One region of the Arthrobacter senegalensis genome, then DNA from elsewhere that is predicted to be linked to it. Evidence: riboswitches for the same ligand, from Rfam matches in the RefSeq annotation. Region 1 holds a riboswitch; each other region holds the start of a gene.
What was found. A riboswitch is a leader RNA that binds a small molecule or an ion and turns the genes downstream of it on or off. The one in region 1 is predicted to bind S-adenosylmethionine.
Positions count from the first base shown of each region.

Region 2: linked by a shared signal. The riboswitch ahead of AC5RVG_RS07085 (LLM class flavin-dependent oxidoreductase) and the one ahead of AC5RVG_RS13625 (bifunctional o-acetylhomoserine/o-acetylserine sulfhydrylase) in region 1 are both predicted to bind S-adenosylmethionine.
Region 3: linked by a shared signal. The riboswitch ahead of AC5RVG_RS07160 (O-acetylhomoserine aminocarboxypropyltransferase/cysteine synthase family protein) and the one ahead of AC5RVG_RS13625 (bifunctional o-acetylhomoserine/o-acetylserine sulfhydrylase) in region 1 are both predicted to bind S-adenosylmethionine.

Region 1 is NZ_JBNHGZ010000004.1:145,052-156,997, forward strand. Features, by position in the region: gene AC5RVG_RS13625 (bifunctional o-acetylhomoserine/o-acetylserine sulfhydrylase) at 1-1,008, opposite strand, end outside; SAM riboswitch class IV at 1,076-1,190, opposite strand; gene AC5RVG_RS13630 (VOC family protein) at 1,418-2,059, shown strand; gene AC5RVG_RS13635 (hypothetical protein) at 2,234-3,202, shown strand; gene AC5RVG_RS13640 (CPBP family intramembrane glutamic endopeptidase) at 3,334-4,113, opposite strand; gene AC5RVG_RS13645 (PDR/VanB family oxidoreductase) at 4,220-5,176, opposite strand; gene AC5RVG_RS13650 (amino acid ABC transporter ATP-binding protein) at 5,196-5,993, opposite strand; gene AC5RVG_RS13655 (amino acid ABC transporter permease) at 5,990-6,928, opposite strand; gene AC5RVG_RS13660 (ABC transporter substrate-binding protein) at 6,948-7,898, opposite strand; gene AC5RVG_RS13665 (hypothetical protein) at 8,116-8,559, opposite strand; gene AC5RVG_RS13670 (aromatic ring-hydroxylating dioxygenase subunit alpha) at 8,574-9,635, opposite strand; gene AC5RVG_RS13675 (GntR family transcriptional regulator) at 9,814-10,470, shown strand; gene hutI (imidazolonepropionase) at 10,545-11,774, opposite strand; gene AC5RVG_RS13685 (amidohydrolase family protein) at 11,771-11,946, opposite strand, start outside.
Region 2 is NZ_JBNHGZ010000002.1:358,938-364,312, forward strand. Features, by position in the region: gene AC5RVG_RS07085 (LLM class flavin-dependent oxidoreductase) at 1-1,392, opposite strand, end outside; SAM riboswitch class I at 1,481-1,570, opposite strand; gene AC5RVG_RS07090 (APC family permease) at 1,698-3,161, opposite strand; gene AC5RVG_RS07095 (acyl-CoA dehydrogenase family protein) at 3,175-4,500, opposite strand; gene AC5RVG_RS07100 (acyl-CoA dehydrogenase family protein) at 4,641-5,375, opposite strand, start outside.
Region 3 is NZ_JBNHGZ010000002.1:374,859-386,804, forward strand. Features, by position in the region: gene AC5RVG_RS07150 (endonuclease domain-containing protein) at 112-942, opposite strand; gene malQ (4-alpha-glucanotransferase) at 1,143-3,344, opposite strand; SAM riboswitch class I at 3,627-3,721, shown strand; gene AC5RVG_RS07160 (O-acetylhomoserine aminocarboxypropyltransferase/cysteine synthase family protein) at 3,814-5,289, shown strand; gene AC5RVG_RS07165 (CoA-binding protein) at 5,286-5,783, shown strand; gene AC5RVG_RS07170 (Ig-like domain-containing protein) at 5,981-11,836, shown strand.

The DNA of each region.
Region 1 (11,946 bases):
GGGGCTGGAGGGCAGGCCGAGGTACGCGACGGAGGCAACGTCGTCGTGCTCTTCCAGGAATTCGGCCACCCTCTGAGCGTTGGCCACATGCCGCTCCACGCGCAGGCTCAGCGTCTCCAGCCCTTGGGCAATCAGGAAGGCATTGAACGGCGAGATGGCGGACCCCAGGTCGCGCAGCAACTGCACCCGGGCCTTGAGGATGTAGGCCAGGTTGGCGCCCAGAGCGCCGTTGACGCCGAGGTCGCGGGCGAAGACCAGCCCGTTGTAGGTGTCGTCCGGCGTGTTGAACCCGGGGAACTTTTCGGGGTCGGCGGCGAAATCGAACGTGCCGGCGTCGACGATCACGCCGCCGATCGCCGTCCCGTGGCCGCCGAGGTACTTGGTGGCCGAGTGGAGCACGATGTCGGCCCCCCACTCGATCGGGCGGATCAGGTACGGGGTGGACAAGGTGTTGTCAACGATCAGCGGCACGCCGTTTTCGTGGGCGATGGCGCTGACCGACTCCAGGTCCAGCACGTCCTGGCGCGGGTTGGAGACGACCTCGCCGAAGAACGCCTTGGTATTCGGCTTGACGGCATCGCGCCACTGCTGCAGGTTGTCCGGATCCTCGACGAAAGTGACCTCGATGCCGAACTTGGGCAGCGTGGTGCGCAGCAGGTTGTAGGTGCCGCCGTACAGGCTGGGGCTGGCCACGATGTGGTCGCCGGCCTCGGCCAGGTTGAGGATGGAGAACGTCGACGCGGCCTGGCCCGAAGCAAGCAGCAGGGCGCCGACGCCGCCCTCCAGGTTGGCGATCCGCGTCTCGACCGCTTCCTGGGTGGGGTTGCCGATCCTGGTGTAGATGGGTGCCAGTTCGGACAGGGCGAACCGGTCGGCCGCGCTCTGCGCGCTGGGGAACACGAACGACGTGGTCTGGTAGATCGGCAGTGCGCGGGCGCCCGTGGCGGCGTCCGGCTCCTGCCCTGCGTGGATCTGACGGGTTTCAAAGGACCAATCGGCGTTGGACATGGTGCAACTCCTTCACTGGAAGGGGCCATCCGGGATCCGGCCGTGCCGGCATGTCTGTCCCGGGTGTGACCCGCGCTTGCGCACCGCCTTATGGCGGCTGCCTGGTCTTCACCCGGGGCACCCCACCGCGGTTGGAGGGTTGCCGGCCAGCAAACCGGGGTTTTGCGCTGGCACTCATGACCTGCCTCCAGTCTCCGCAGACAAGCCGGCGGCCGCAACAATATGACACCTTATGACTGGGCACCCGTCTCGGGACCGTCTCTCCGACAGTCCGCTTGGTCACTGTTGCCGGCGCGCGCCGGGGAGGCGGAATTGCTGTCCGGAACGGCGCGTTCCACACGAGCCGCAAATTGAGTGACTTAGGTCACCCTAAGTCGAGAGCGGGTTCACAAAGTGCCAAGATAATGCCATGCGCTTCGACCATGTTTCTTATGCCGCTGAACCCGACGGTCTGGCTGCCACCTCAGAGCGGATCTCCAAAGCCCTGGGCATCGACGCCGTCAAGGGCGGGGTTCACCCCCGCTTCGGCACCCGCAATATGATCTTCCCCCTCACCGACCACCATTACCTGGAGGTCGTGGAGGTGCTCGACCACCCCGCTTCCGACAAGGCCCCCTTTGGCCAAGCCGTGCGGGCGCGGTCGGAAGCCGGCGGCGGCTGGATGGGCTGGTGCGTGGCGGTCGACGACCTGACCCCGTTCGAAGAACGGCTGGGCCGCCACGCGGTTCCCGGCAACCGCAAGTTCCCGGATGGGCAGGAACTGAGCTGGCAGCAGATCGGGATCAAGGGCCTCATCGCCGACCCGCAGGTGCCCTACATGTTGCGCTGGGATGACGGCACCGAACCGCTGCACCCGTCCAACGCCCGCCCCGCCACGGTCAAGCTGATCGGCCTGACCATCGCCGGCTCTTCCGAGCGGGTGGCGGACTGGCTGGGCACGCCGGTCGACGGCCTGCTGGACGACGTCAAGGTCGCTTGGACGGCACCCAACGGTACGCCGGGCATCCTGTCCGTCCGCTTTGAAACCGCCAACGGGATCGTCGAACTCTAAGTTCTCCCGGCATCGCTCCGTTTCGGGCGTCCGCTCCGCGTTATAGAAGGAGCAGACGCCCGAAACGGAGCTTTTGCGTTCACAAGCCCTCCAGATCGACCTGCAGGGCAGCGTTTTTCCACACAGCTCCTCCCCGCGTGCCCGACCGCCATGAGGTCGCCGAGGCTGTCCCGTATGGACGTGAAACTGATCTATGTGAGGGACCTGGAGAAGTGTGGTCCAGGACGCCGGGATGTCGCCCGACAAGCTGCGGAAGAACAATTGGTCCGCTTGCGGCGCGGCGTGTATGCGGCCGCCGGGGAATACTCGCGGTTGCCATGGTGGGAGCAGCAGCGCCTGCACATAGAGGCCGCCGTCGGCACCGGACGCACCGACAGAGTCCTTGTCCAGCGCTCTGCGGCGGCGGTGTGGGGACTTCCGGTAATCGGCCGCTCTCTGGACGTGGACTTGTTGGCTTACAACGGCACGCATGGTCGGTCCCGTGGCGGAATCCGGTGGCATCGCAGGGAACTTTTGGAACCCCTCGTTAGCCGCAACGGCTACCTGATCACTTCCCGGGCACAAACCGTTGTCGATTTGGCGGCGCATAGTCCCTTCGCTGAGGCCGTTCCCGCAATGGACCATGCGCTTCGCGTGGACCGCCACCTCGGCCTTCCCGCCCTGCAGGCCACCCGGATTCTTGATCTGGCCGGTTCTTTGCCACCGGGAAAGTCAAACCGCGTGAAACGGGTTCTCGCCTTCGCCGATCCCGCCTCGCAGTCGCCGGGCGAATCGTACTCCCGGGCTCTGATGTACCTGAACCACTTCCCGGAGCCGTTACTGCAGTACCCTGTCTTCGATTCGCAGGGAGTTCGTGTCGGCATCGTCGACTTCTACTGGGAACAATTTCGTCTTGCCGGCGAATTCGATGGTGCAGGAAAATACTCCCGAAACGAGTACCTTCGGAGCCGTAGTCCCGCCGACGTAGTGGAGGCGGAAAAGAGGCGGGAGGACCGCATTCGGGCGACGGGGGCGGGAATGGTTCGCTGGATGTGGGATGCGCTCCAGCCCACCGGTACCGACACACCACTGGGTCTCGTCCGGTCCCTTTCCATGGCGGGCCTTCCCCAGGATAGGTGGAACAACTCGTGGAGGGGCATGTAGCGGCCAATTCTCCCCAGCACCACTCCTGACTTGCGGGCGGGCCGTTGCTCCGGTTTGGGCTGCGGCTCTGGAAAACAGCAGGAGCACGTGTACCAGGCTCCAATAGATGGCCGGCAACTCTTTTGTGCCCGCTACGTGCCGATGCCGATGGCCGGCCCCAGCAGCGTGTAACCGACGAAGCCGGCAATATCCAGCAGCGCGTGCGCCACCACCAGCGGCATCACCCGCTTGGCCTTTGTATAGGCGTAGCCGAAGACCAAACCCATGAGGAAGTTCCCGATGCCCGGCCCGATGCCCTGGTAGAGGTGGTAGGTCCCGCGCAGGGCGGCGCTGACGAAGATCGCGGACCAGATGCCCCAGCCGAACTTCGCGAAGCGGTTGAAGAGGTAGCCCACCATGACCACCTCTTCGAGGACCGCATGCCGCAGCGCGGACAGGACCAACACCGGAACCGTCCACCAGTATTCATCCAGGGCCGCCGGGACAATGGCGGTGGTGATTCCCAGCGCCCGGCCGGCGGCATAGACGCCCAGCGTCCCGACACCGATCACCAGCGCGAGCAAAAAGCCCAGGCCGAAGTCCAGCCGCGGCCGGGAAAACGTGAACCCGATCGCACGGAAGGCCGACCGGCCGGGAACGGTCATCAAGAACAGCACCAGGGCCACCGGTACCAGCGCAAAGACGATGCCCAGCATTTGGTACACGAAGTCGAAGAGCTCCCGCTCGTTCAGCACCGGGTTCAGCGTGGTCGTCTGCGAGGCCAGCGGAGCGCGGGTCATTTTTTCCAGCAGGTTCACCACGGCGTAGACCGCCGACTGCCCGAGCGAGAGTCCCAGGACGATCAATACCTCTGCCCGGTAGTACCTGACCGTGCGCCGCGTGCCCTCGGCGGCGACCCTCTGCTTGTCCATAGCCTCCATCTTGCCAACAGAACCGCGGGAGTCATCGGCCTAAGGCGCTTCCGTTCCGTGCGCGGCTGCTCCCGTGGCCCGCGTCGGCGCCGGGAACGCTTGGCTGCTACAAGTCCAGCAGCAGGCGCCGGCCCTTGCATCGCGACACGCAGATCATCATGGTGTCTCCGGCCTCGCGCTCGTCGTCGGACAGCAGCGAGTCACGGTGATCGATCTCACCACCCAGGACGGGGGTTTCGCAGGTGCCGCAGATCCCCTCCCGGCAGGAATTCAGCGGGTGGATCCCGACCGCTTCGAGGGCCTGCAGAATCGATTCCCCGGGTCCCACCGGAACCTCGGTGCCGTCGGCCAATTCGACCGTGAAGGCCGAGTCCCCCGCCTCCGCCGGCGGCTCGGCCGTCCCGGAGGCTGTGAAGCGCTCACAGTGGAAACGCCCGGGGTTGTCCCAACCGTCCGCGATCGATTGAATCACGTTGAGCAGGGGTCCGGGTCCGCAGGCGTAAACGTGTGTTTCCGGCGGCAATTCGTCCAAGAGTCCGGCCAGCGGGTAGAAGCCGCTTTCGTCGTCGGCGTGGATATGGATGTCGCCGTCGAGCGCTTGGATTTCGTCGAGGAACGCCATCGAAGAACGGCTTCGCCCCAGATAAAGCAGGCGCCAGGGCACGCCGGCTTCGGCAGCTTCCCGGATCATCGGCAGAATCGGGGTGATGCCGATGCCGCCGGCGATGAACACATAGCCGGCGGCGGGAGCCAGAAGGAAGTTGTTACGCGGTCCCCGGACCTGGATCTTGGTGCCGGGCCTGAGCATGTCGTGCACGTAGGCGGAGCCGCCGCGGCCCTCCGGCTCGCGCAGTATGCCAAGCCGCCAGGCGGAGCGGTCCGCCCGCCGGGAGCACAGCGAGTACTGGCGCAGGAGGCCGTTGGGCAGGAGCACGTCGACATGCGCCCCCGCGTCCCACTCCGGCAGCTCCTCCCCCAGCGGATGTTCCAACTGGAGGGAGACCACGCAGTTGGACTCGTGGCTGATCGACCGGACTTCGACGTCGAAAAATTCTTCATTCATGGTGGCACTCACAGGGGTATCAGGCTGCTGCCGGTTCGGCGAGAACGGAGGCTAGGAAGGCCCTGGTTCGTTCGTTTTGCGGATTGGTGATGACGTCCCGGGCGGGCCCCTCTTCCACGACATGGCCGTCGTCCATGAAGACCACGCGATCGGCGACGTCGCGGGCGAAATTCATTTCATGCGTCACCACCACCATCGTCATGCCGGACATGGCCAGGTCCTTCATCACCTTCAGGACCTCTCCCACCAATTCGGGATCCAAGGCGGAAGTGGGCTCGTCGAACAACATCAGCTTCGGTTCCATGCACAGGGCACGGGCGATCGCCACCCGCTGCTGCTGGCCGCCGGAAAGCTGGCGCGGATACGCATCCGCCTTCTCGCTCAGGCCGACTTTTTCCAGCAGCGACTTCGCTCTGGCCACCGCTGTCGCCTTCCGCTCCTTCCGGACCAGACGCGGCGCCTCGATGAGGTTTTGCAGGACGGTCATGTGCGGAAACAGGTTGAACTGCTGGAACACCATGCCGACGTCGGAACGGCTGTGGCAGATATCGTTGTGGCTTTGCTCGTAGAGCCTGTTGCCCTTGAGGTCGTAGCCGACGATCTTCCCGTTGACCCACATCCTGCCGCCGTCGATGACTTCCAGATGGTTGATGCACCGCAGGAAGGTGCTCTTCCCGGATCCGGAGGGGCCGATGAGGCACACCACCTCGCCCTGCTGGACGTGCAGGTCAATCCCCTTCAGAACACGGTTCGAGCCGTAGTTCTTGCAGACCCCGTTCGCCTTGACCATCGGTTCGGCACCGTTCGCTGCTGTCATTTCTTGCCGCCTTTCAGGGAGAGTGCGTCATGGGTCGCGAAAAACCGCTTTAGCTGCTGGAACGGCGTCGGCGGCAGGTTTCGCTGGTTGCCGCGGGCGAACCGCCGCTCCAGGTAGTACTGGCCAACGGTGAGGACGGAGGTGATCAGCAGGTACCAAAGGCTGGCCACAATGAGCAGCGGGATGGTCTCGAACGTGCGTGCGTAGATGATCTGCGCCGAATACAGCAGCTCCGGCACCGAGATCACGCTCACCAGGGCGGTGGTCTTGAGCATGCCGATGGTCTCATTCCCGGTGGGCGGGATGATCACGCGCATCGCCTGCGGCAGCACGATGCGCCGCATTGTCTGCAGCTTCGTGATGCCCAGCGCTCCTGCGGCCTCGGTCTGTCCGTGGTCAACGGAGAGGATGCCGGCCCGGACAATCTCGGACATGTAGGCACCCTGATTCAGGCCGAGGCCGAGGATCGCCGCCGTCATCGGCGTAATGAACTGATTCGCATCCAGGTGGACCCCCGGGATGCCCAGGGTAATGACCGGGTAAAGCGCGGCCAGGTTGAACCAGAACAGCAGCTGCACCAGCACCGGAGTGCCGCGGAAGAAGTGCACGTAGGCGAAGGCAGCGCCGCGCACCACGGGATTGACCGACAGCCGCATGACGGCCAGGACCACCCCGAGCACGATGCCAATGGCCATGCTGATGGCGGTAAGTCCCAGCGTGACGAGTATGCCCCGGCCGATGGAGATGTCGCGCAGATACATCGCCACCACGTCCCAACCGAAGTTCGGGTTGGTGAAAACGGAGTGCAGCAGCAGTCCGCCGATCAGGAAGATCAGGGCTGCAGCCAGCCAGCGGCCGGGGTGTTTGGCCTTGACGATGGTGTAGTCATCGACCGGTGTGGCGACCGGCTCGCTTCGGGCAGTCACGGCAGTCATCAGCTGGTTCCCTCTTTCGCTACTTCGCCTCGAGCGCGTCGGCCGAGATCAGCACGGTCTTCGGGAAGTCCCACTTGGCGCCGATTTCCTCGTAGTGGCCATCGGCGATGATGCCCTTCACCGCCTCGGTCACGGCTTCCGTCATGCCGGAGTCCTTGGCCAGGGCAATGCCGAAGGGCGCGGGATCGTAATCCTCGCCCTCGGCCAGTTCGAACTGCCCCTTGGCTTCCTTGCCCTGGAAGGCCAGCGGCATGCTGTCGGCGATCACCCCGTCGACGCGGCCGGACGTGAGCGCGAGGTTGGCGTCCGTCTGCCCGGGGAAGTTTTGGATCTTGATCGCTTCCTTGCCGGCGGCCGTGCATGCCTTGGAGAACTCCGGCAGGTACTCCATCGACTGGATGGATCCCTTCTGGCCGCCGATCTTCTTCCCGCACATGGTCATGGGGTCCATGGAGATGCCCAGCGGATTTCCGGGAGCAACGGCGATGCCCGTGCCGGTGTTGAGGTACTCCACAAAGTCGACGATCTTCTCTCGTTCGGGCGTCACCGAGAAGGCCGACATGGCCATGTCGTACTTCCCGGAGGCCAGGCCCCCCAGGATGGTGTCAAAGGTTGCCGGAACGTGCTCCACTTCCAGTCCCAAGGCCGCGCCGACGGCGTCGGAGAAGTCGACGTCAAAGCCGATCATCGTCTGGTTGTCGGTGTCGTAGTACTCGAAGGGGGCGTAGGTCGGGTCGGAGGCGACCTTCAGCTTCCCGGAGGCCAGGATCCCCTCCGGCAGCAGGTCCCGGGCTGCCTCGTTGACCTCCACGGACCCCGTTGCGGCGCCGGCGGCGGCCGGAGCGGCGGTGTCGGCGGAGCCCGCGGCCGAACCGGAGGCGTTCGTGCAGGCGGCCAGGGACAGCGCGGCCAGCAGCACTGTGCCGGTGAGGAGATTGGCACGGACGGCACGGTGACGTGAATGACGCATGGACTTTCCTTTCATGGGCCGGACGGCGTTGTCCGGTTATGGATATCCGCACTGATCAGGAGTCGATCAGCGCCTCGGTGCTTCAGTTTCAGGTGCAGGGCGCAGCACGCGGCTCCGAATGAAACCGTGGCCGCCGCGGGACGGCCAGCGCGCCGTCCCGCCGATCCACGGGCCGTGCGTTGCGTGGTGCAAGCTGCAGGTGGTCAGGCCGTGGCCGTCAAGGGACCCATCGCAGCACCTTGGCCTTTCGCGGGGCGAGGGTGATGACCTGGACGGCAGACTCTCCCGCCGCGAGCGAGAGCCGGATAGTCTCCGCGTCCTCTCCTTCGACGATGAACACATCGCCGGCCCGCAACCGGCGTTCCCACGGGCCGTCCTCGGCGGCGACCAGCGCCTCGCCGGCCAGTCCGGTCACAATCAACTGCTCGCCGGGCCCGCGCTGCAGCGTGCCGGTGTAGTTGCCGGTGTAGCGACGGCTGTCGGAAGCGATGTAGTTCTCATCGGCTTCGAGTGCGACGGCGGGCTCGGGGCCGGATTCATCCAGTTCCACCGTCCAGCGCCACGGGTCGCCGCGCTCCGCGGAATCCGGGCATGCCGCCAGGATCTTGGCTCCCGAGTCCGCCGAGGTCTCCGCACCGAGGGCGTTTGCCCTGATCAGCATCCACATGCCGGCGCCTAGGCCGTCACGGGAGCAACCGGCTCCCGGCGGGCGGCCGAACCCATCGCGGACTTGGCCTGCTGCTCCTTTTTGAGCAGCGCGGCCAGGATACGCCGCGCCTTCGCGACCCCGCCGTCCTGGGCTATGAGGACATCGAACTCGCCCTCGAGCCGGGTCTGCATCCCGATTTCCTGGGCTTCCAGCGCCGAGGCGTCCTCGTCCAGGACCGTCGCCAAACCTACCCGGAGGTCCTCGGTCGCCTGCTCGTTGTCGACGGCGAAGTTACGGCTGAAGGCGTAGTAGTACCAGGAATTGTGCTGGTCGATCGGCGTGATGCCGTTGAGCACCTTGATTAGGAAGCCCTCTTCGCGCGGCTTGCCCTCGCCGGTGATGCCGGAGTGCAAAACATGCAGGTTCGGCACGAAGAACTCCGTGCAGTGGAAGCGGTCGAACAGTCCGCGGGCATTCATTGTTTCGGCGTAGAGCGGCGGCGCTTCCACCGAGGGCATCAGGCGGTCGACGCTGACCACATTACCCTCGACTTCAACGGTGATGCCGTGCTCGTAGATGTAGTCATCGCCCACGGTGGTCTTGTGCAGGAAGGACTCATGGGTCAGGTCCAACAGGTTGTCGTGGATCAAGTCGGCACGGCACTTGAAGTGGTAGGAATGGGTGACTGTCGCCCACTCGGGATCCACCATCCAGTGGGTATCCGGGACGTCGGCCGGGTCAGCCAGTTCCGGATCGCCGGTCCACACCCAGATCCACCCGTCCTGCTCCACCACCGGGTATTTGCGCACCTTCGCGCGCTCGGGGATGGTCGACTGGGCCGGCACTTTGGTGCACATGCCGTCCGGGCCGTAGGTGAAACCGTGATAGCCGCACTCCACCGAGTCACCGATGGTCCGGCCTTCGGAGAGCGGAAAGGCGCGGTGCGCGCAGCGGTCCGCAAGGGCAATGGCTTCGTTGTCCTGGGTTCGGAACAGGACGATCGGCTGCTCGCAGATGACCCGCCGCACGGGCTTGCGCGTGACCTCCGTTGACCACGCCGCCACGTACCAAGTGTTCAGCACATACATTTTAGGTTCTCCTCCATCGCGTGTGTATACACTGTATTCAGCGCCGCAATGTGACGTCAAGCACTTTCAGCTAAACGTTGGCAAGTTACGCGTTTCGCCGCTTTTTGCCTCGAAATCCATGTCCTGCCCGGCGGCAGGACTATAAAGTGCACTCAATGAAACCCAAAAGGAGGCCATCGTGGCTGCGATACCGAATGACGTGAGGCCGCTGGCGGTCCGGGTCCACGAGCAGCTGAGCGCCGACATCATCAGCGGAACCATCCAGGCGGGTTCGGCCCTGGCCCAGGAGTCCGTGGCGGCGCAATACGGTGTCTCCCGCACCCCTGTCCGGGACGCGCTCACCCAGTTGACGTTGGAAGGCCTGACCACCCTCGTCCCGGGCAAGGGTTATATCGTCAACCAGCTCGACGAGCGTGAGATCGAGAACGTCTTCAAGGTGCGCTATGCCCTGGAATCACTCGCGGTCCGGGACGCCATCGGGTCCTACACGCCGCAGCAGCTCGTGCGGCTCAGCGGCCTCGTGGACGAGACGGAAATCGTCGACCCGCAGGACAGCGGTGAACTCTTCCGGTTGGGCAGGGCCTTCCATCTGGCCCTGATCGAACCCTCGGACAACGACTACCTGCGCGGCGTGATCTCCTCCATCTGGAACCATCCCATCCAGCACCGGATCACGTTGACGTACCGGCAGGGACCGGAGCACCAGGCCAAGGTCATCCACGATCACCGCAGCATCCTCCAGGCACTGAAGGACCATGACGCCGAGCGTGCCGTCGAGGTCCTTGCCCACTGCCATGACGTGAAAGACCCCAACCGCTACGAACATATCGGCTGAGGACCGCTCCCGGCCTTCAGGATCCGGAGCGGGCCGGACCCGGCCTGCAGGATCCCGGGGCGGGCCGCACGAGCCTAGGCCCCCACGGCCGAGCGCACGCCCGCCCGCCACACCGCGGCGGTCAGGGGCATGCCGGGTCGGTAGGCGAGGTGCGTGGCCGACGGGGCGTTGAGCAGGTGCAGGTCGGCCCGATGGCCGACGGCGAGGGAACCCACGGCACGCTGGCCCTCGGCATCGACCCCGGTATGCCGCCCGAGCGCCAGCGCCCCGCCATAGGTGGCGGCCCGGACCGCCTCGTGCACGCTGAGTCCCATCTGCAGGACGGCGGTGGTGACGCAGAAGTTCATGGAACTCGTGAACGAGGTCCCCGGGTTGCAGTTGGACGCCAGGGCGATTTCCACGCCGGCATCGAGCAGTTGCCGGCCGGGCGCCAGCGGCTGGCGGGTGGACAGGTCGCAGGCCGGCAGGCAGGTTGCCACGGTGCCGCGCTCCCCCGTGCCGCTGGCCCGGTCCCAGCCGGCCCAGCTGCCGGCGAGCGCGGCGACGTCGTCGTCGTTCAAATAGTTGACGTGGTCCACGCTGGCTGCCCCGAATTCCACGGCCAGCCGCACGCCGGGACCTTCACCCAGCTGGTTGCCGTGCACGCGCAGTCCGAGGCCGGCGTCGCGGCAAGCCGCCAGCACGCGGCGCGACTGGGCCTCGGTGAAGGCCCCGCGTTCGCAGAACACGTCGGCCCACTGCACGTACGGCCTCACCGCCGCGAGCATGTCCCCGCAGACCAGGTCGGTGTAGTCGTCGGCGTCGATGCCGGCAGGCACCAGGTGTGCCCCGAGGTAGGTGACCTCGTCGGCCACGGTGGACGCGATGCGGGCGCTGCGGGCCTCCTGCTCCACGTCCAAACCGTAGCCGGTCTTGGTCTCCAGGTAGGTGGTGCCGCCGGCGGCCGCCTCCGCCACCCGGGCCAGCAGCAGGCGCGTGAGGTCGTAGTCGCTGGCCTCGCGGGTGGCGCCGGTGGTGACGGCGATCCCGCCGGCCTGGTAGGACTGACCGGCCATCCGTGCCTCGAACTCGGCGGTGCGGTCTCCGGCAAAGACCAGGTGCGTGTGCGAATCCACCCAGCCCGGCAACACGGCCCGCCCGCCGGCGTCGAACTGTTCGTCGGCATCGGGGGCCTGCGCCGCGGGCCCGAGCCAGGAGATGCGCTCCCCCTCGATGATCACCGCGGCGTCGTGCAGCACGGAGTCCGCGCCGCGGGCCGGGTCCTGCGTGTGCAGTTCGCCGATGTTGGTGACGACAGTGCTCATTCAAACTCCTTCAGGGCGTCGGCCAGCAGCTCGGCCGGCCAACCCAGGCGCCGGTGGCGGCCGTTGACGGCCAGCAAGTCACCGGCAACGACGACGGCGGAAACGTCCGCTGCGCTGGCGCTCAGCGGCAGTTGCCCGGGCTTTGAGCCTACCGTGCGGACGCTGCCGGGGT
Region 2 (5,375 bases), on a different contig from region 1:
GCGGAAGCCGGCGGCCCGGTGGTTCTCCGGCAGCTTGTCGCCGCGGCCGAAGAGCTTGTTGCGCAGGGTCCCCGGCGCGTACTCCGTGGGGTAGGCGCCCAGCTTCTGCAGTTCCGGCACGACGAATTCCACGATGTCCTCGAAGGTGCCCGGGGTGATCGCGTAGGCCAGGTTGAACCCGTCCACGTCGGTCTCGTCGACCCACTCCACGAGCTTGGCGGCTACCTCTTCGCCGGAGCCGACGGTGATCGGGCCGAAACCGCCGACGCCGACCCATTCGGCGAGCTGGCGGATGGTCCACGGCTTGCCGCTGTCGCCGGAGGCCTTCTGGAAGGTCTCCACGGAGGACTGGATGGCGTTGGACTTCACGTTTTCGCCAATCACGTCATCCGGGCCGTAGGTGGAAAGATCCACGCCCATCCAGCCGGAGATCAGCGCCAGCGCCCCGTTGATGTCTGCGTAGGACTTGTAGTCCTCGAATTTGGCCTGCGCGGCGGCGGCGTCCGGTCCGGTCACCACGGTCTGCATCGCGTAGATGCGGACGTCGTAGCGGTCGCGTCCGGCCGCCTCCACGGCGTCGCGGATCTTCTTCACCGATGCGGCCAGCATCTCCTTGGTCGGGCAGGTCACGAACACCGCCTCGGCGTTCCCGGCGGCGAACTCGGTGCCGCGCTTGGAGGCCCCGGCCTGGAAGATGACCGGGGTGCGCTGCGGGCTCGGCTCGGTGATCGCGATGCCGGGAACCTTGAAGTACTTGCCCTCGTGCTGGATCTCGTGGACCTTCGCCGGGTCGGTGAAGACGCCGGTCTCCACGTCCTTGACCACGGCGTCGTCCTCCCACGAGCCCTCGAGCAGCTTGTAGATGACCTCGAGGTATTCGTCCGCGTGGTTGTAGCGCTCGTCGTGCTCCAGCTGGTCTTCCTGGCCCATGTTGCGCGCCGCCGAGGGCAGGTAACCGGTAACCACGTTCCAGCCGACCCGCCCGTTGGTCAGGTGGTCCAGCGTGGCCAGGCGGCGGGCGAACGGGTAGGGGTGCTCGTAGGCGGTGCCGGCGGTGACGCCGAAGCCGAGGTTTTCGGTCACCGCGGCCATCGCCGAGACCAGCATGAACGGATCGTTCACCGGGACCTGCGTGCCGGCGCGCAGCGTGGTCTCGTTGGAGGACCCGAAGACGTCGTAGGTGCCGAGCACGTCGGCGATGAACAGGCCATCGAACAGGCCCTTCTCCAGCACCTTGGCCAGGTGGGTCCAGTAGCCGATGGTGTTGTAGTTGGCGGACTTGTCCTGCGGGTGGCGCCACAGTCCGGGCGACTGATGGCCCACGCAGTTCATGTCGAAGGCGTTGAAGCGAACTTGGCGCCGGGGGTTGGGCTGGGGGTTGTTTACGGTCATGTCAGGCTCCTTTTCTGATGAGAAGAGCCCGCGCCGGCCCTCCGTCGGGCATGCGGCTGCCAACGGAAGACCAACGAGAGATCGAGCTTCTCCATCGGTCCTGGCGGTAGCACCTTCCTCAGGGAGGGGGTTGCTGCGGCGTCAACAAGCCAGGTCTCTCGGCCGCTCTGGATGGGTACCCCTCCATTGGACACCCGCGGCGCCCGGGAGGGAAATGTCCCGCGTCACGCGGGGTAAGAATTACGACGCGTTACGCCGGGTATAAATCACGACGCCGGGGCGCCCTCCCTCACGCGGGGTAGGAATTACGACGCCGGGGCGGAGCCGGCTTTGGCCTGCGGACGCTTCCATCCCGCCACCGCTCCGGCCCCCAGGCAGACAAGAATCAGGACGACGACGGCGATGGCCAGCGGCACACTGTTGCCGACCAGGGTGGGCAGGTTCTGCAGGATCAGGCCCAGGATGGCCAGCAGCCCGAGGAGTCCGAGAGCCGGGGCGACCGAGCGCTTCCAGTCGCGGGCCGGTGCGCCCTGCCGGCGGAAGAAAACCAGCACCGCGATGCTGGTGACCGTCATCAGCACCACCACGCCCAGGGAGGCGAAACCGGCAAACCAGGTGTAGAACTGCACGATGGGGTCCCAGCCGGCCACCACCGCGGCCAGCAGGAACAGGGCCACCACTCCGGTCGCAGCGGCCGACGCCAGATGTGGCGAGTGGTGCCGCGTGTGCGTGCCGGCCAGCTTGGCGGGGAAAATGCCTTGCCCGGCGATCTGGAAGAAATAGCGTGAGCTGATGTTGTGCAGGGACAGAATGCAGGCGAACAGGCTGCTGGCCAGCAGTACCTGGATGACGTGGCTGCCCGCGGTTCCGAGGTAGAGCGCGGTAGTCTCCGAGAGCAAGGTGCCGGGCGCGTCCGTGGCCTTTTGGACGATGCCCTCGTCGCCCCACACGCTGATCAGCAGCCAGCTGGAGAGCGCGTAGAAGCCGCCCACCACGATGAGGGCTACATAGGTGGCGCGCGGAATCGTCTTGTCCGGGTCCCGTGCCTCGTCGCGAAACACGGCGGTGGCCTCGAAGCCAATGAAACTCAGGATGGCGAACAACAGCGCGATGCCGGGCGCCCCGGACAGCACGGTCGACGGAGTGACGAACCCGGTGGACAGGCCCTCGCGACCGCCGCCGCCAAAAATTACGGCAGCGTCCAAAACCAGCACGATCAGCACCTCGGCGACCAGCAGTACCCCCAGCACCTTGCCGGAGAGCTCGATGTTGCGGTGGCCCAGCCAGGCGACGGCGGCCAGGGCGGCAGCGGCCCATGCCCACCATGGCAGTGCCGGCCCGCCGTAGGCGCGCACCACTTCGTCGACGGCCGGCGCCAGCAGGCCGTAGACGCCGGCTTCCAGCGCGAGGTAGGAGAGCAGGGCCACGAAGGCCGCCCCCAGGCCCGCCCTGCGGCCGAGGCCTTTGTCGACGTAGCTGAAGAACGCGCCGGCCGTTGGCACGTGCGGTGTCATGGTGGTGAAGCCGACGGCAAACAACAGCAGGATGGCCATGGCCAGCAGGTAGATGAAGGGAAGGCCGGCGCCGTTGCCGCTGACGATGGCCAGCGGGACGGTTCCGCCGATGACGCCCAGTGGCGACGCGGCGGCCAGCACGATGAGCACGATGCTGGCGACGCCCAGCCGGCCGGAGAGCCGTGGAGCACCGGCATTGGCGGCCGCGGCGGTCTCGGGTGCGGCGAGGGTTGGGTTATTGACGGATACGGACATAGTTGGCTTCTTCCTAGAGGGCCGCGGAGCGGGTGGCTTGGCTGTTTGGACGGGCGCCGTCGCTCTGTGGCTGACGCGTGACGTCGATGTGTGACTGGCTGGCGCCGTCGCTCTGTGGCTGACGCGCGGCGTCGGCATTGGCCTCGCCAATCGTCCAGACGTACGGGGGCTCGGCGCCGTTGACTTCCCAGTCGCCGACGATCCGCGCCTTGTAGATGAACGGGTTGTGGGTGGCGACCGTGCGGGCGTTGCGCCAGTGCCGGTCCAGTGCCTTGCCGGTGCTGGTGGAGGAGGCGCCGAGCGCGTTGAAGAGGGCGCCCGCGGCGTCCGGGACCAAGGCGCTGAGCCCAATCTGCGCCCGGCCAGAGTCCAGTTCGACGGCGATGTTGGCCGCCTTCTCGGCATCGGCGCCTGACTGCCGCGAGGCGAAGACGCGGTCCAGGCTGCGGGCAACGCCGAGGGTGGTTGCCTTCGCGGCATAGGAAGTGGCGCTGATTTCGCCGACCACTTGGAGGACCTGCGCGTCGTGCCGGACCAGCGGGGCGTTTCCGTGGCCGAACACCCGCTTGCGGTCCCGCACGTTCTCTGCGGCTTCGCTGGTGACGGCCTGGGCGACGCCGGCCAGGGTCACCAGCAGGATGTGCTGGTAGAGCGCCGTCTGGTACGGGAAGCGGTCGGCGAAGGCGGACACGTTGGCCGGGTCCACCACCGCGTCGGTAAACACGGTGGTGCCGCTGCCGGTGAGCCGCTGGCCGAAACCGTCCCAGTCGTCGAAGGTTTCCACGCCCGGCGTCTTGGTAGAGATGATCACCGAGACATCGGAGCCGTCCGGGCGCTTGGCGGTGACATCGATCCAGTCCGCGAAGATGGTGCCGGTGGTGTAGAACTTGCGGCCGTTCAGCAGCAGCTTGCCGCCGGTCTCGGACAGCACGGTGGCGGTTCCCCCGGCGCCAGGTTCGGTCCAGGCGTTGCCGGCCAGTTGGCCGGACGCGAAGCGCCGCAGCCAGGCGCCGCGGTCCGAGGTGCGGCCGTGGTGGTACAGGTTCTCCTCCACCAAGGCGATGTGCGAGCGCAGCGCCTGCGGAATGTTGCTGTCCGCGGCGGCGAGCTCGATCAGGAGCCGGGTGAACTCTTCCCAGTCCAGCCCGTCGCCGCCGAACTCGGCCGGAATCCGGGCGGCGCCGAAGCCGGCGTCCTTCAGCCAGCCGATCTGTTCAAACGGCAGCTCGCGGGTGAGCTCGCGGCTTAACGCCCCGGCGGCGATGCGCGCGAAGATCGGACGGTATTTGGCGGCCGCGGCGTCGAAGGCCGTGGCGAGGTTGTCGAGTGTTTCAGTCATGGTGGTTCTCCTGGAGGTCCGGCCGTGAGGGCGTCAGATGGGGCGCCCGGGTTGGGGGCAGCGGTGATGGGCCCGCGGATGGCGGGCAGTCATGAGGCGACCCGCGGGCTGCGGGCAGGGTGGGCGGCGTCCTGCTCCGCTCAGGTGTAGAGCGAAATCGGCTGGACGTCGCCGAGCAGGTAGTTGGCGCCGACCTCGACCTTCTTGTAGTCGACCGGGTCGTGCAGGGTGTGCGTGCGGATGTTGCGCCAGAAAATGTCCAGCCCGACCTCGGTTTTCGCGGAGGACGAGCCGGTGGTCTCGAAGATGCGGTTCGCCACGTCCACCCCCACCTCGGTGGACACGACCTTGAGCCTCGCAATCTCGAGCGCGAGGTCCGCCCGGGCTTCCGCGCTCAGCTGCGCGCCGGCGGCGATAACAGCGTCGAACCTGGCGTTCGTCCGGTCGGCCAGGGCCTCCACCGCGGCAACCCGCGACACCAGCTCGCCGTAGACCCGCTGGGTCAGCGGGTCCTGGGCATACGTCTCCTGCGTGCTGAGGAACCAGGAGTTCCGGCGCGCCAGCGTGATCCGGCGTCCGCGGTCCAGCGCCCCCTGCGCGATGCCCAGGTAGAGGTTGCCGAAGGCAAGCTGGATGTACGGGGTAACCAGCGTGGAGAAAGGCTCCTCCCCTACCTCGCCGATGATGTCCGCTTCGGTGACCTGCACGCCGTCGTACTTCACCGAACCACTGGCCGAGAGCCGCTGGCCGAGCGCATCCCAGTCCCCGAGGTATCCGATGCCCGTTCGGTCATGCTCCAGCGCGAGGGCCAGGAACTTGCCCCGCTCGGGTCCGGCCGCGATCACGGCATTGACCAGAATGGCGTCGCCGACGGA
Region 3 (11,946 bases), on a different contig from region 1:
GCTCCCACGTCTCAGCGGAGGCTCACGACGTTTCTCCTAGTCAGGGCGATATGACCCTTCCGAAACGAGGGAAGTTTGTCCTATACGTGGGAGCGAACCCAGGCTGGTCCGTCAGGCCGACCTCCGCAGCATCGTCAGGACCTCCGCGACCACGCGTTCCGGCGCGAAGACCAAGTCTTCGTAAACGTATCTAAGGGTAGGCAGCCCTCTGAGCATGCCCGCGTTGTTCCGTCTCCGGTCTTTGAGGAAGGTCGCGCGATCCCAGTGGAAGTCGAATCCGTCCAACTCAATGATGAGGCGGCCTTCCACCAGCATGTCCACCCGCCCGAGCCCCCGGATCAGCACCTGTGTTTCCACGTGGAGCCCGGCAGCGCGAAAGAGTTCCCGGGCAATGACCTCCAACGGCGAGTCGGCGTCATGGCCTATGCCCTGCACCAACTGCCGCCGCAAGCTGTTTCGTGTTCCCGGCAGACGATCCATAAGCTCTGCCTTCGAAACCCGTCTGAGGCGTACCGCTGACTCGGCTATAACCAGCGCCTCCAAGCGCGGCCGGCAGCGGATTGCGTGCAGCACACAATCCAGGGTCCCTACGTAACCCCACCTCCCCTCGGCTGCGAGCCTGCCACGGTGCTTGATCACGGTCTCAGGTTGTCTGCCATGGTCCGCCCAGAGATGCAATTGGGGCGGGTCTTTCACTGTCCAGAGTCCCAGCTCCCCGGCGGCCGAGACGCAGGTGATGAGCCCGCCAGCCATCATCGCGATGCGCAGATCGGCATCCGCATTGGCAGTGCCTACTAGCCCCCGTCGAAGGGACGTCACGGCGCCCGACGCGACGGCCACCTTGATCGCATCCGGTCCGATGCCCGCCCGGCGCAGGTCCCTAACGAGGGCTGTTCCTCCTCTTTTCGCCACCCAGCCGGCGATCATTTCGGGAGTCTGCATGTAATCGAGGATGACCGCACCCTTCGGCCGCCACCACTGCCGGCCCGAAATTGTGGACATCGGATGACCAGCAATGAGTAGCGGCCGCCGAACACCTGCGAACGGACTGCATCGCCGGCGCCGAAGACTTCCCGGCCCAGTTGAACCTGCCAGTCCTCCGGCGGGGCCGCGAGGGGCTTCCCGGCTCGGCGTGGACCCGCCTAATCCTGACGCAGGGCGCGCACCAGCGAGTTGAACCGCTCGTTGGCGGCCAGGTCCTCGATCAGGACCGACGCCCCGTCCGGCCCGGCCAGCGGGATCCGCCAGTTCGGGTATTCGTCGGCGGTGCCCGGCTGGTTCTGGGTCCGAAGCTCCCCCACAGCGTCCGTGAGCGCAACGCCCAGCAGTACCGACGGGGTCTGCGTGATGAACGCGTGCAGCGCCTCGACGGTGCGTTGTTCGGCGGCGGGGCCGGCGCCGTCGTCGTGCTGTGGCGCGGCCGGCACCCGCGAGCGCACCGTGGAGAGCACTGCCTCTTGGGCTGCCTGGTCCAAAGCCCGTTCCTCCTCCACGGGCCGGTTCAGCAGGCCCAGCGATTCACGCAACTCCACGTGCTTGCCCGCCAGGTAGCCGGCGGTAGGCGGCAGGTCGTGCGTGGTGACGCTGGTCAGGCAGGATCGGCGGTAGCGCTCGGGTGCGCGGGGGCTGCCGTCCTCGTACTCAAACCACAGGATGGAGGTCCCCAGGATGCCGCGCTCGGCCAGGTAGTCCTGCACGCCCGGCTCGAACACCCCGAGGTCTTCACCAATAACGACGACGCCGGCCCGTTCCGCTTCCAGGGCGAGGATGCCGATCAAGGCCTCGTGATCGTAGTAAACGTAGGCGCCTTCGCCGGGAGGGCTGCCGGCGGGGATCCACCAGAGCCGGAACAGCCCGAGGATATGGTCCACCCGGATGCCGCCGGCGTGCCGCAGGATGGTCCGCAGCATATCCCGGTAGGCAACATAGCCGGATTCGGCCAGGCGGTGCGGATGCCACGGCGGCTGTGACCAGTCTTGGCCCTGTTGGTTGAACATGTCCGGCGGCGCGCCCACGGAGATGCCGGGCGTCAGCACATCCTGCAACGTCCAGGCATCGGCGCCGGTTGGATGGACGCCGACGGCGAGATCGTGCACTATCCCGATGTTCATTCCCGCATCGAGGGCGCTGGCTTGCGCCGCCTCGAGCTGCTCGTCGCACAGCCACTGCAGCCATTGATGGAACTCGCTGCGGTCCTTCAGCTCGCTCCGCTGTGCTTCGACGAAAGCGGCATCGGACCACTCCGGTGCCCCGGCCGGAACAGTTTCGGCCATGGCACACCACAGGGCAAAGCGCTCCAGCCCCTCGCCTTCCTGCGCGCGGAAGGCTTCGAACCGCTGCTGCCGTTCCGTGGACCGGGGCACCGCGAAGACCGTTTCCAGAGCCTGCAGCTTGGCCGCAAAAACCGGGTCGCGGTCCAGGATGACGGCGTCCAGGTTCGCGTCGTGGAAGTTGTTGGCCAGCGGGACGCCGCTGGCTTCGGGCACGTCCTCGACCCGCAGGTACAGGGGATTGACGAACCGGCGCGTGGAGGGCAGGTAGGGCGAGGGCTCCACCGGCGGTTTCGGCTGCGCCGCGTGCAGCGGGTTGATCAGGACGAACCCCGCACCCTTGGCCGCGGCCGTCTCGGCGAGGCTGGCCAGGTCATGCAGGTCGCCGATGCCCCAGGAGGACCGCGAGCGCACGGAGTACAGCTGTGCCATCAACCCCCATGTCCGGGGAAGGCGGTCGGCGGTGGTCAGGCGCCGCGGGGTGACCACGAGGGCACACCGTGCCTCGCTGTCGGATGGCTCCGGGGCCGCGCCGGTTCCGGGCTCCATCGACTCCGGCATTTCCGGCGCCGCGCCGGTCCCGGCCTCCACCGCCTCCGACCGGTCCGGGGTCGCGCCGGTTCCGGCCTCCATCGACTCCGACCATTCCGCTACTTCCAGCGTGTGCCAGCCCAGCGGGATGTCCGCGGGCACCACCGCAGTGAAACGAACAGGCGAGGCATCTTCCGACTCCTCCCGCCCGCCGGCCAGCACCTCGACGTCGCGCCGGGAGCCGTCCTCCAGCAGGATCCGGACCCGCGGACGGATGCCGGGCCGCGCATTGACCGGAACCTCGGTGGCACTGCCTTGGCGGACGACAACGGCGGGCGGCAGCGTGCGCTGCACCGGTGCCAGTTCAGCGGCCCGGAGGGAAGCCGTCACATCGTCGTCGGTGGCACAGGGGACGTCGAGCGCGGTGAGGACGGAAACCAGCGTTGCCTCACTGACTGTTTTCTCGCCGCCATCCCAGCCGCGGAAGGTAATGCCAACGCCATGTTTCCCCGCGAGGCGCTGCAGCGCCGAAAGTTCAGCCATAGACCCAATCTACGGTGAACTGTCCGGACGCGGGAACGTCCCTCCTCGGCCGGCCCTGAGAAGATAGTGGCCGCGAGAGGCGAAGCACCGCCGTCGTGCCGGGCATTCGCAAGCCGGGCATTGCGCGGCGTGCGGGCGAAGGCGGGCACCGCCGTCGTGCCGGGCCGCCGCAAGCCCGGGCAACCGCACGGCGTGCCGCCTCAGGGCCCGGGCGCCCACAGCCCGGACGCAACGCGGCTAAACATTTTTTGGTGCCGCGGCCGTTGGTTGCGAGAATGGACGGGACCATCCCGAGCGGTTGAGAGATCTGGCTCTTTGACACCGCAGCAACCATCCGGACGCCACCGGAAAGGTGCTACCGCCAGAAGCGATGGAGAGAGCGCAAGCAATCTTTGATCCGGACGGTGCCTGCACGGTACCGCCAGGACCGTCATTCCGGGAACCCAAGTTTTGAAGGAGCAACCGCCTGATGGCTGAACGCACATTCGGTTTCCGCACCCGTGCCCTGCACGCCGGCGGCACGCCCGACGCCGAGCACGGTGCCCGGGCCGTACCGATCTACCAGAGCACCTCGTTCGTGTTCAAAGACACCGACGACGCCGCGAACCTCTTCGCGCTGCAGAAGTACGGCAACATCTACTCGCGCATCGGCAACCCCACGGTCGCCGCGTTCGAGGAGCGCATCGCCTCGCTCGAGGGCGGCATCGGCGCGGTGGCCACGTCGTCGGGCATGGCCGCCGAGTTCATCACCTTCGCGGCCCTGGCCGGGGCGGGCGACCACATCGTGGCCTCGTCCAAGCTCTACGGCGGCACCATCACCCAGCTGGACGTGACGCTGCGCCGGTTCGGCGTGGAAACCACGTTCGTCGACTCCAACGACCCGGCCGACTTCGCCGCGGCCATCGGGGAGAACACCAAGGCCGTCTACACCGAGATCGTGGCCAACCCGTCCGGCGACATCGCGGACCTCGCCGGCCTGGCCGCGGTGGCGCACGACGCCGGGCTCCCCCTGGTCGTGGACGCCACCCTGAGCACGCCCTACCTGATCCGCCCGATCGAGCACGGCGCGGACATCGTGATCCACTCCGCCACCAAGTTCCTGGGCGGCCACGGCACCACCCTGGGCGGCGTCGTCGTCGAATCCGGCCGTTTCAACTGGGGCAACGGCAAGTTTCCGCAGATGACCGAGCCGGTGCCCAGCTACGGCAACGTGTCCTGGTGGGGCAACTTCGGCGAGTACGGCTTCCTCACCAAGCTCCGGTCCGAGCAGCTGCGCGACATCGGCCCGTCGCTGTCCGCGCAGTCCGCGTTCCAGCTGCTGCAGGGCGTGGAGACGCTGGCGCAGCGGATGGACGAGCACCTGGCCAATGCCCGCACCGTGGCCGAGTGGCTGGAAGCCGACGAGCGCGTCTCCTGGGTCAGCTACGCCGGCCTGCCCGCGCACCCGCATTACGAGCGGGGCCGGAAGTACCTGCCCAAGGGCGTGGGCTCCGTGTTCAGCTTCGGCGTCAAGGGCGGCCGCACCGCAGGCCAGAAGTTCATCGAATCGCTGCAGCTGGCCAGCCACCTGGCCAACATCGGCGACGCCCGCACCCTGGTGCTGCACCCGGGATCGACCACCCACCAGCAGCTCACCGCCGACCAGCTGGTGGCTGCCGGCGTGCCCGAGGACCTGATCCGCATCTCCGTGGGTCTGGAAGACGTGGACGACATTCTCTGGGATTTGGACCAGGCGCTGGCCGCCTCCCAGCAGGCCGGCGCCGAGCACGGCCCCAGCCGCGACCATGAGGACGCCGCGTTCGACAGCTCCGAGTTCGCCTCGCCCAGCTATGCCGGCGAGTCGTGCGCGATCCCGGCGGAGCGCTCCCCCCGGACAGAGCCCGGAACGCGCGTGGTCGAGTCCGTCGAAGAACTGATCGAAGCCGAAGAAGGAGCCGCCAAGTGACCGCGACACCGGAACGCACCTGGATCGGCCCGTCCGCCGCGGAGCGTCTAAACATCCTGCGCAACACCAAATCCATCGCCATTGTCGGCGCCTCGGACAAGCCGAGCCGGGCCAGCTACTTCGTGGCCACGTACCTGCTGTCCAGCTCGCCGTACAAGGTGTATTTCGTGAACCCGGTGGCGAAGGAGATCCTGGGCCAGCCGGTGTACAAGTCGCTGGCGGACCTGCCCGAGGTGCCGGACCTGGTAGACGTCTTCCGCAGGCACGACGACCTGCCCACCGTTTTGGAGGAAACCCTGGCCGTCGGCGCCAAGACGCTCTGGCTGCAGCTGGGCTCCTGGCACGAAGAGGTCGCGGCCCGGGCCGAGGCCGCCGGCTTGAACGTGGTGATGGACCGCTGCGTGAAGATCGAGCACGCCCGCTTCCACGGCGGCCTGCACCTGGCCGGCTTCGACACCGGCGTGATTTCCTCCAAGCGGCAGCTGACCGCCTAGGCGGGCGCCCCGCCGGCCTGCCGCCTCGAGCGCCTGCCGCCCCGCCCCTTGTCCCCCGGCCTTCCGCTTCGAAGGCAGGGGCAAGGGGCGGGTTTTTTCGTGCCCGGAAGTAGACGGAAAGAGCCTTCAAGGATTTCCCCAAGGTCCTCGTCGGATGCTGTGGCCAGCCACACATCACTCGACTAGGGGGAGTCACCGTGTTTACTGCACCAACCGATCCGCAACCGAGGAGGGGCACCGAACGTGCCGACAAGGGGAGGCCATCCTTCCCCCGGAAAGTTACGGCCGGGCTCGCCGCGCTGGTGCTGGGCGCGGGCGTGCTGCCCTCCGCCCTCGCCCCCGCGGCGTTGGCAGCGCCGGTAGGCCAAGGCCTGACCCTCAATGCCGGGGACATGCGGTTCATCCTGAAGCAAATCAAGATCGCGGAAAACCACGCCACCAAGGAAGACGCCGAGGGCAAACCCGTGCCGGGCCAGCCGCTCCTGGGCCCCGGCCCCAACCAAATAGCCAATCCGCTGCTGCCCTACGGGCTGCGCACGGTGGACGGGTCCGACAACAACCTGGTGCCCAACCAAGGGCACTTCGGCGCCGCCAGCCTGCCCTTCCCGCGGCTGGCAGAACCGGAATGGCGGACCACCGCCGGCGGGCAGTCGTACAAGTCGGTCAACGTTCCGATGATCCGGGACGCGGACCCGCGCTTCGTCAGCAACGTCATCGTGGACCAGACCTCCACCAATCCGGCCGCGATTGCCGCGGCGGGCAAGGCACACCGGACGGTGAACGACGGCCCCACGGCGGTCCCCTGCGACGACGAGGGGTTGCCCCTGAACTGCGTTCCCGACGGCGAGACACTCGACATCCCGAATGTCACCACCGACTTCGGGCTCTCGCCGCCATACAACGGCTTCTTTGCCCTCTTCGGCCAGTTTTTCGACCACGGCATCGACTTCACCAAGAAGACCAGCAACGTCGTCATGATGCCGCTGGCCACGGACGATCCGCTGTACGTGGAGGGATCGCCCACAAACTTCATGCTGCTCAACCGGGCGGAGAACCAGCCCGGCCCCGACGGCAAGCTCGGCACAGACGACGACGTCCAGGACGCCACGAACACGGACTCTCCGTGGGTCGACCAGAGCCAGACCTACTCGTCGAATCCGTCCCATCACGTCTTCCTCCGGGAGTACGAGCTCAACGAGGACGGCGACCCGGTCTCGACCGGCGAACTGGCCGAAGGCGAACCCGGCGGCATGGCCACCTGGGCGGACATCAAGGCACAGGCCGAGTCCATGCTCGGCCTGAAGCTCTCCGACGCCGACGTCGTGAACATCCCGATGCTGGCCACCGACCAGTACGGGCGCTTCCTGCGCGGCCCCAACGGGCTGCCGCAGTACATCACGCAGGACAAGCAGTTCGTGGAAGGGAACCTGGAGAACCCCGTCGCGCCGCCGGCGGATGTCCAGCGGATCGGCATCGCGTTCCTGGACGACATCTCCCACTTCGCGGCACCGTTCGACTCGCGGGGCGCGGCCCTGACACCCGACGGGGACGGCGGCATCACGCCCACCAGCGGCCGGCAGGACCCGGGCACCTACGACGACGAAATGCTCGACGCGCACTTCGTTGGCGGCGACGGCCGCCTGAACGAGAACATCGGCCTCACCGCCGTCCACCAGGTCTTCCACTCGGAGCACAACCGGCTGGTCACCTACATGGAAGAACTGCTGACGTCCCTGAACCTGGACCTGAACGAGTGGAAGCTGCCCAACGGCGAATGGAACGGGGAGCGCCTCTTCCAGGCCGCACGGTTCGTGACGGAGATGGAGTACCAGCACATCGTCTTCGAGGACTTCGCTCGCAAGATCCAGCCGGGCATCAATCCGTTCAACGTCTTCACCCAGTCGGACACGGCGATCGACCCGGCGATCGAGGCGGAGTTTGCCCACGCGACCTACCGGTTCGGTCACTCCATGCTGACGGACACCGTGGATCGGAAGACCAACAGCGGAGCCGACATCGGCCTCCCGCTGCTGGATGCGTTCCTGAATCCACCGGCCTACTACGCCAACGGAGACAGCACGATGACGCCCGAGCAGGCGGCAGGCGCGATCGCGATGGGCATGACCGACCAGGTGGGCGCAGAGCTCGACGAGTTCGTCACCGACACGCTGCGCAACAGCGTGCTCGGGCTGCCCCTGGACCTGGCCGCGCTCAACATCGCCCGCGGCCGGGAGACCGGCGTCCCGTCGCTGAACAATTTCCGCAAGGACCTCTACGCGAAGACCAGCGAGTCGTCCCTGAAGCCCTACAGCAGCTGGGTGGACTTCGGGCAGGCGCTGAAGCATCCGGATTCGGTGGTCAACTTTATGGCCGCTTACGGCACGCATCCCAGCATCACCGGGGCGACGAGCATCGAGGCCAAGCGCGCGGCGGCGCAGAAACTCTTCGACATGAGCCCCGACCCGGCGGCCGAAACTCCGGCCGATGCCTACGATTTCGTCAACAGCACCGGGGAGTGGGAGAACGACGGCGCCGCCTCCAGGACCGGTTTGGACACGGTCGATCTGTGGGTGGGGGGCCTGGCCGAAGCCCAGAATCTCTTCGGCGGGCTGCTCGGCTCCACCTTCAACTACATCTTCGAACGCCAGATGACGGACCTGCAGGACGGTGACCGTCTCTACTACCTGTCCCGCACCTCGGGCCTGAACCTGCGGGCCCAGCTCGAAGGCAACTCCATGGCCGAGCTGGTGATGCGCAATACCGACGCTTCCGCGCTCAAGGCCGACGTCTTCGGCGTCGCCGACTGTGAGTTCGAGATGGGCAACATCACCGGCACCACGGGCAACAATGTGGCCGATGATCCCGCCTCGGCCTGCGACGAGTCAGCACTGCTGCTCCGCATGGCGGACGGCACCATCCGCTACCGCGTCTCCAACAGCGTGGACCGCCCGGGCCTCAACGCCCAGGCGACCTACAACGGCAAGGACGATGCCGGCGGCGCAGACGGGACGGACCGGATCTGGGCCGGCGTCGACAACGACACCGTCTGGGGCAACGGCGGCAGTGACATCATCGAAGGCAACGACGGCGCCGACACCCTCCTGGGCGGCGCCGGCAACGATCGGATCACCGACTCCCACGGGGACGACGTGATCAAGGGCGGGCCGGGCAACGACGCGATGGACGCCGGTCCCGGACTCGACGTGATCATGTCCGGCGACGGAGACGACTTCTCCAACGGCGGACTCAACGGCAACCAGACCTTCGCCGGCGAGGGCAATGACCTCGTGATAGCCGGCGACGGACCGGACACGGTGTTCGGCGGCGGCGGCGATGACTGGCAAGAAGGCGGCAACGCGAACGACCTGCTCCAGGGCGACAGCGGTGCCCCGTTCTTCGACGACATCAACAACCCCGGCCACGACGTCCTCATCGGCGACAGCGGCGAGGACGACTACGACGCCGAGGGCGGTGACGACGTCATGGTCGCCGGTCCAGGGATCGAGCGCAATCACGGCGTCTACGGCTTCGACTGGGTGACCCACGCCCGGTCGGTCGAGGCAGCCGATTCCGATATGCGCATGATCATCGTGGAGGGCCCGAACGCGCTCAAGGACCGGTTCCTGCTGGTCGAGGCCCTCTCCGGCTGGGACAAGGACGACGTCTTGCGCGGCGATGACGTGATTCCGGCCGATCCCGACAACGAGGTGGCGGTGCCCGGCCTCAGCAATGTGCTGGACGCCGAGGGCATCAAGCGGATTGCCGGCCTGGCCGAGCTGCTGCCCGCCGGTGCCACCGAGTTCGGCGCCGGCAACATCATCATCGGCGGCTCCGGGAGCGACCAGATCTGGGGCAACGGCGCGGATGACGTCATCGACGGCGACAAGTGGCTGAACGTGCGGCTGAGCGTACGCGACGCTCAGGGCGCTGAACTGCGGTCAGTCACCAGCCTGAAGACCATCCAGGCCGATATTATGGCCGGCCGGATCGACCCGGGCGACGTCGTCATCGTGCGGGAAATCCTCAACAGTGCGGCTTCGACCGACGTCGACACCGCCAACTTCTCCGGCGCGCTCGATGAATACGACATCACCACCGTCGACGGAGTCACGACCGTCGCGCACGTCCGCGGCGGCGGGGACGACGGCACCGACACCATCACCAATGTGGAGCGCCTCCGGTTTGCCGACCAGACCATCGAGCTGACGGATACCGAAGCCCCCTCGGTGACGGACCGCGCTCCTGCTGACGGGGCAACCGGCGTGGCCGTCGGGGTCGACATCACGGCGACCTTCAGCGAGGACGTCCAGGGCATCTCCGGGACGACGGCCACGCTGACGGCCGCGGAAGCAACGGCACCGACCGCCGCCACCGTGACCTACGATCCGGTGACCCGAACGGCGACGCTCGACCCGGTGGCCGACCTGGCGATCGACACGGTCTACACCGTTGCGCTCACCAGCGGCATCCGGGACGCGGCGGGCAACCCACTCGCTGCCACCAGCTGGTCGTTCACCACTGCCGGACCGGCTCCATCGGTGACCGGGCGCAGCCCGGACGCGGACGCCACGAACGTGGCCACCAACAGCAACATCACCGCCACCTTCAGCGAACCGGTGACCGGAGTCGACGGCACCACCTTCCGGGTCACCAACGCGGCCGGCACGGCAGTGACCGCAACCGTCAGCTACGACGACGCGACCCGCACGGCTACCTTCGACCCCGCAAATCTGCTGGCCAACCGCACCTATACCGTGCAGCTGACCGGCGGCATCCGGGATCTGCAGGGCAATGCCCTGCCGGCCACTACGTGGAACTTCTCCACCGAGGCCGCACCGGTTATCACCGAACGGACGCCGGCGGCGAACGCCACCGACGTGGCCACCAACAGCAACATCACCGCCACGTTCAGCAAACCGGTCACCGGAGTCGACGGCACCACCTTCCGGGTCACCAACGCGGCCGGCACGGCAGTGACCGCAACCGTCAGCTACGACGACGCAACCCGGACGGCTACCCTCGACCCCGCCAATCTGCTGGCCAGCCGCACCTACACGGTGCAGCTGACCGGCGGCATCCGGGACCTTTCGGGTAACCCGATCACGGCCACCACGTGGAGCTTCACCACCGAGGCCGCACCGGTCATCACCGAACGGACCCCGGCGGTGAACGCCACCAACGTGGCCACCAACAGCAACATCACCGCCACGTTCAGCAAACCGGTCACCGGAGTCAACGGCACCACCTTCCGGGTCACCAACGCGGCCGGCACGGCAGTGACGGCAACCGTCAGCTACGACGACGCGACCCGGACGGCTACCCTCGACCCCGCCAACCTGCTGGCCAGCCGCACCTACACGGTGCAGCTGACCGGCGGCATCCGGGACCTTTCGGGTAACCCGATCACGGCCACCACGTGGAGCTTCACCACCGAAGCCGCGCCGGCCATCGCCGGACGGACCCCGGCGGTGAACGGCACCAACGTGGCCACCAATGGGAACCTGACGGTGACGTTCAGCGAACCGGTCCGAGGCGTCAGCGCCAGCACGGTGACGCTGAAGACCGCCGCAGGCACGGTTGTGCCGGCGACGGTCAGCTACAACTCTGCGAAGCGCACGGTCACCGTGACTCCCAAGGCGATTTTGCCGAGCAGCACCCGCTTCACGGTGAGCCTCAGCAACGGCATCACGGACGTCAACGGCAACCGCCTGGCGGCCTCCAGCTGGAGCTTCACGACGGAAAGCCGCCCCACGGTGTCCAAGCGGACGCCGGCAGCCGGAGCCACGTCGGTCAGCCGGAGCGGCAACGTGTACGTGAAGTTCAGCGAGGCTGTCTCCGGAGTCAGCGGGTCCAGCTTCAAGCTGGTCGACAGCAAGGGCAAGACCGTTTCGGCCAAGGTCAGCTACAACTCGAGCACCAAGACGGCAACCCTGAACCCGTCGAGCAACCTGAAGGCCAATGCCAGCTACAAGGTTCAGCTGAGCAGCAGCATCAAGGATGCCTCGGGCAACCGGCTGTCGGCCACCAGCTGGTCCTTTCGGACCGGACGGTAAATAACCGCCTCAACCAATAGAGTCCAGGCTTCGGAGTAATCCGGGGCCTGGACTCTGTCCGGCCCCGGACCCCGGAGGCCCACCGGCGTCAACACATCCCCGACCACCGG